Regions from separate parts of the Phyllobacterium sp. 22552 genome, predicted to be linked through region 1. Evidence: predicted binding sites of a transcription regulator. Region 1 holds the regulator's gene; the other holds the start of a gene.
The links. The regulator LexA, encoded in region 1, represses DNA repair genes until DNA is damaged. The targets are predictions, from matches to a motif close to TGTTCNNNNTGTGTTCNG.

Region 2: a site for LexA is predicted at 1,031-1,048, ahead of ACTJI9_RS12995 (helicase-related protein). Genes of this name have one in related genera too.

What each region holds. Positions count from the first base shown of each region.
Region 1 is NZ_JBQENG010000006.1:207,192-210,340, forward strand. It holds gene ACTJI9_RS15685 (substrate-binding domain-containing protein) at 104-1,126, shown strand; gene lexA (transcriptional repressor LexA) at 1,279-1,995, shown strand; gene ACTJI9_RS15695 (ComEC/Rec2 family competence protein) at 2,103-3,149, opposite strand, start outside.
Region 2 is NZ_JBQENG010000004.1:568,746-571,894, forward strand. It holds gene ACTJI9_RS12985 (acetyl-CoA C-acetyltransferase) at 1-3, shown strand, start outside; gene ACTJI9_RS12990 (beta-ketoacyl-ACP reductase) at 120-845, shown strand; gene ACTJI9_RS12995 (helicase-related protein) at 1,236-3,149, shown strand, end outside.

The DNA of each region.
Region 1 (3,149 bases):
ATAAAATTGTGCAGATCATTTAAAGCGCTTTGAAGTATGATTATATTACGAAGGCAAAGACATCGAACGACGCAGATAGGAATACAGTTTTGGACCGTCCGGCATGAAGCTGAAAGAACTCGCTGAAAAGCTCAACCTCTCCCAGACGACCGTTAGCCGCGCGCTGAACGGTTATCCGGAAGTGAATGAGGCTACGCGCGAGCGCGTCAATAAAGCGGCATTGAAATTTGGCTATAGCGCAAATGCAAATGCCCGACGTCTAGCCATGGGCCGTGTCGGTGCTATCGGTCTGGTTATCCCCGCAGATTCCAGCCAGCGATTTGGGCCTCATACCGCGGAATTTCTTGCCGGCTTGGCGGAGCGCCTTTCCCGGGACGAGATTGATTTTCTGCTCAGTCCCATTGTCGATAATGACGAGATTTCGGTCTATAAGCGCCTGATTTCGAGCAAACGGGTTGATGCGATCATCGTCTCCGGACCTGTTTTGGTCGATGAGCGCGTATCCATGCTGATCGATGCAAACTTTCCCTTTGTTCTGCATGGCCGTACGAACATAGACAGGCCCCATGCCTGGCTGGATATCGACAATCAGGGCGCATTCTATCAGGCGGCAAGCCACCTCCTCGACCTTGGACATCGGCATATAGCCATGATTGACGGGTTAAGAGGGTTTACGTTCTCTGAGCATCGCGAGCTCGGATATCGCCAAGCGCTAAGCGAACGCGGCGTCGAAATCGACCCACGCTTCATCGTGCATGACTACTTCTCCGATGAAATCGGCTTTCGCGAAACACAGCGCCTGCTTTCATGCACTCCGCGACCGACAGCAATCATTGCAGGATCCATGATGACCGCTTTGGGCGTGTCACGTGCAGTTCGCAACAAGGGTTATCAGTTGGGCAAACAAGTATCGCTCATCACCCATGACGATGTCTTTCCATATCTCAATGCCAGCAACATGGTTCCATCCATGACCACCACGCGATCATCAATGCGCTCCGCCGCCACGAGAATCGCTGAAATGCTCGTGCGCGTCCTTGATGGCGAACCTGTGGACAATATTCATGAATTATGGCCCGTGGAACTCACAGTACGCCAGTCGAGCGGTCCTCCGATAAGCGGATAGGCTTATATTTTGCGTCATTCCATCTGATTTTCAGAGTAAATGGGCATATAGGGCTGGTTTATACCAGATATTAATCCTTGTGGAACACAACTGGAACATATAGTGTTTGTTCTGGTTTTGTTTTTCCGATTCCACACTTAAGGATCGCCCCTATGCTGACGCGCAAACAACATGAACTTCTGCTCTTCATACATGAACGGTTGAAGGAAACGGGCATTCCCCCTTCTTTTGATGAAATGAAGGATGCACTTGATCTCGCATCCAAATCCGGCATTCATCGCCTGATTACCGCACTGGAGGAGCGAGGATTTATTCGTCGGCTAGCAAATAGGGCACGGGCGCTGGAAGTGCTTCGCCTGCCCGACTCAATTGCGCCGGGTCTGAACGCGCAACGCAAATTTTCTCCGAGCGTTATTGAAGGCAGTTTGGGACGAAATGTTGCGCCGCCTCGCCCGCAAGCAAGCACTGCCGATATTGTTGCTGCCAACATGATCAGCATTCCTGTTATGGGACGTATCGCTGCCGGTGTGCCGATCGCTGCAATTCAAAACCAGACTCACATGCTCAATCTCCCGCCCGATATGATCGGCAGCGGTGAGCATTATGCGCTTGAGGTCAAAGGTGACTCCATGATCGAAGCGGGTATTTTTGACGGCGACACTGTTGTTATCAAGCGCGGAGATACCGCGAGCCCCGGTGAAATCGTTGTGGCACTCGTGGATGATGAAGAAGCAACCTTGAAGCGTTTTCGCCGAAAAGGTGCATCCATTGCTCTCGAAGCAGCAAACCCCGCCTATGAAACCCGCATCTTTGGACCGGACCGCGTTCAGGTACAGGGCAAGCTGGTCGGTCTGATACGCAGATATTGATGGCGTTTATACTTCGCTGGACGGTGTGCTTTTATTCGTAGGCTCCATTCGAACAGCCACAGAATAGCAGCTAGCGAAAAATGTTTGGGACTACCATAAACGCCGAACTACATTTTATTGCTTGTATCCGGTGGTTTCTTGGATAGTTGCCGCTCTTCAAGATTGCGCGCGGCGCGGGAATAGATGCGGTAATTATTCCAAGGGCGATTGGGCGTGCCAATCGCATACTTTATATCAACCGAATTCAGGCGTTGAGAAAGCTCTTGTTTTGCCAAATCGGTGCCAACTGGTGTGGAATCGGCTTTGACAGAGTCAGATTGTGGAGCATCAAACCTGATCTCCGCAGCGCCTTTGAGCGCCAGCATTTGCGATGAAAGCAACAATTTTCCAGCATTTGGACAATTTGGAGCCTTCGCGGCAAAAGCCAAAATGATGATATCCCCTTCTAGGCATGCATCTGCTGTTCTTGTTGCATCATCGGTATAGGCAACGATTAATCCTCCTGGCTCCCGGGCAGTGCAAAGCTTATCGGCACATTCGAATTGAGCGCCGCTTGCAACCTCGCCTTTCATTGCCGGCTTAATGATCTGCCCGGCCCTATACCCCAACTGCCAATTATCGAGGCTGAAGGCGCTGCCTGCTTGTTTATTGATCGCCAGATGGTCGTCGTCCGTTCTTAACGCGACCAGTTTTCCGTCTTCTGAGACCATAATCGCAGGATAGGATGCCCGTCCCGTCAAACCAATTGCCAATGCTACCAATGGCAAGGCAAGCAGGCGCAACCACGTTGAAAGAAATAGAAGAAGCAAAAGCCCTATCGCCATAAGAATAAGCGAAGTTTCGGACATCAGCCCAAGATTTCCACTTGGTGAATGCGACGCTACGGCTTTTGCTATGGCGATAACAATCTCGATGCCCCATCCCATGATTTTAAACGGAAGCCAATCGAGGTCAAAAGGCATGGCGAGCAGGCCAAGCACTGCGAAGGGCATCACGAGAATTGAGACAATTGGTAGCGCCAAGGCATTTCCGACAAGGCCAAAAGGAGCGGTATTATTGAAATGATAGGCAGCAAAGATCGAGCTTGCTCCGCCAGCAACCAGCGAGGTCATGGCAATGCCGCCAATATAGGCCGTTGCTTTTGATGGAAACAA
Region 2 (3,149 bases), on a different contig from region 1:
TAAACCAAATTTTGCCGGCTCTGCGCTTAGCGGGGTCGGCGTTTCTGCGGTGCGTCGTGCACTTCACACTTGTGATTTATTGACTGCATTTACGAGAGATTATTTCAGGGAGGGGAAACATGACAAAAACAGCTATCGTAACCGGTGGTACGCGCGGTATTGGTGCTGCAATCAGCATCGCTTTGAAAGATGCAGGCTACAAAGTCGCAGCAAGCTATGCAAGCAATGATGAAGCGGCAAAAAAATTCAGTGATGAAACCGGTATAGCGACCTATAAATGGGATGTGTCGAGTTACGAAGAATGTACAGCCGGTATTGCCAAGGTGGAGGCCGATCTGGGACCCATTTCGGTGCTCGTAAATAACGCCGGTATCACGCGCGACGCTATGTTTCACAAGCTCACACCAGGGCAGTGGACGGATGTCATCAATACCAATCTGAATGGCCTGTTTAATATGACTCATCCGCTCTGGACGGGGATGAGAGACCGCAAATTTGGACGCATCATCAACATATCGTCGATCAACGGGCAAAAGGGTCAGGCTGGACAGGTCAATTATTCGGCTGCCAAGGCGGGCGATATAGGATTTACAAAGGCACTGGCACAAGAGGGTGCACGGGCTGGCATTACTGTCAATGCGATCTGTCCCGGTTACATCGGAACGGAAATGGTGCGTGCAATTGATGAAAAGGTTTTAAACGAGCGCATCATCCCGCAGATTCCGGTCGGTCGTCTTGGCGAGCCTGAAGAGGTGGCGCGCTGTGTTGTTTTCCTGGCCTCAGACGAATCCGGTTTCATAACCGGCTCAACGCTCTCAGCCAATGGCGGACAATATCTGAGCTAAGACCGTTTTTACTGCAGGCGCTCTGCCGGCTGGAGAATACAGTCGGCAGAGGTGCTTGACTCTTGGTAAAAACTGATAATTCGCGGCGATGCGCAAAAGTTAATTTTTTTGCGCGATGTGGGCCTCCAACAAGTTGAGTGATTCAGCATGTAGTGATTATGCTTGGAAAAAATCTATATATCGCCGTGAACAAATCGGGAATATGAGCCTAAAGCTGATTCGTAGCCGATTCGTTCTGCTCGCGTTCTATTTCTTAACGGTATATTCCGTGAATCGATTAATGATTGTTTATCTGGATTGAGCCACTTACGTTCTGTAGATGCTGAGAATGCTGTTTGGATGAACGCCAAACTTTGGTTTGCTCATTTGGGCGGTACTGGATTGTAGTTGATGAACCTTATGCCCAAGACCGAACTGCCTCTCACACTGACTGGCCGCGATGTTACGGCAGTTTTGGGGCCCACAAACACTGGCAAGACTCATCTTGCGATTGAGCGCCTGCTCGCGCACCGATCCGGTATGATCGGTTTGCCGCTGCGGCTTTTGGCGCGCGAGGTTTATAATCGTGTCGTGGAGCGAGCAGGCATTGCCAATGTCGCGCTGATTACCGGCGAAGAAAAAATCAGTCCGCCTGGCGCCCGTTATTCAGTTTGCACCGTAGAGGCCATGCCGCGCCATACGGATATGGATTTTGTTGCCATTGACGAAGTTCAGCTTGCCAACGATCTTGAGCGTGGCCACATTTTCACGGATCGCATTCTGCATCTCCGCGGGCGTCAGGAAACAATCCTCCTGGGCGCTGCAACGATGCGTGGCATTCTAGAGAAGCTTTTGCCGGGCATATCCGTGGTTACACGGCCAAGATTGTCCAATCTCGCCTATTCCGGTTCGAAAAAGATTACCCGCCTGCCACCGCGCACGGCGATTGTGGCTTTCGCGGCGGAAGAAGTCTATTCAATCGCGGAATTGATCCGGCGGCAGAATGGTGGCGCTGCGGTGGTCATGGGAACGCTAAGCCCACGAACGAGAAACAAGCAGGTGGAGCTTTATCAGTCCGGGGATGTGGACTATCTGGTGGCAACCGATGCCATTGGCATGGGGCTCAATCTCGACGTGGACCACGTTGCGTTTGCACAGGACCGGAAATTTGATGGATATCAGTTCCGCGATCTTTCACCGGCAGAAATCGGTCAGATAGCCGGGCGAGCCGGGCGCCATTTGCGTGACGGAACATTTGGCGTGACGGGCCATGTGTCAGGTTTCTCCGAAGCGCTTGTTCAACGTGTTGAATCCCATGCTTTCGATGCAGTGAAGATTTTGCAGTGGCGGAGTGCTCGTTTTGACTATTCCAGCCTCGATGCGCTGAAGCGCTCCATTGACACTCCGGCACCGATTGATGGTCTGACCAGAGCTCTTCCGGCGGTTGACCAGCAAGCTTTGGAGTTTCTTTCGCGTGATCCCGATATTGCTCCACTCGCAAATGCGCCCGAACGTGTAGCACTTTTATGGGACGCCTGCGCCTTGCCGGATTATCGCAAGATTGCACCGGCGCAACACGCTGACATCATTGCGTCCGTATATACTGATCTTGTTGAAAAAGGTCATGTGAACGAAAATTATATGGCAGAAGAGGTTCGGCGCGCTGATTCCATTGATGGCGATATCGACGCTCTTTCGCGGCGTATAGCCCAGATCAGAACGTGGACATTTGTGTCTCATCGACCCGGTTGGCTGGCAGATCAGGCACATTGGCAAGAAAAGACGCGTGAAATTGAGGACAGATTATCCGATGCACTGCATGAACGGTTGACGAAACGCTTCGTAGACCGCAGGACAAGCGTGCTTATGAGGCGCCTGAGAGAGAATACAATGCTAGAAGCCGAAATTAGCCCTGCCGGGGACGTTGTTGTCGAGGGGCACCATGTTGGACGATTAGACGGGTTCCGTTTCACTGCGGATGCTCAAGATGATGGAGCGGACGCCAAGGCGATCAAAGCTGCAGCGCAAAAAGCGCTGGCGGCAGAGTTCGAAAATCGCGCTGAGCGGTTTTCGGCATCCGCCAATGGCGATTTTGCTTTGGCGTCAGATGGGACGCTGCGCTGGATCGGTGCGACTATTGCTTCCGTTGTATCCGGAGAGCAAGCGCTCAAGCCGCGCGCCGTATTGCTGGCTGATGAGCAGCTCACTGGCCCGGCTCGCGACAAGGTTGCCGCGCGGGTTGATCGCTTTCTCAACCACCATATAGACACGGTGTTAAAGCCGCTTGTTGATCTTGCCAATGCGGATGCGCTGGTCGGAATCACG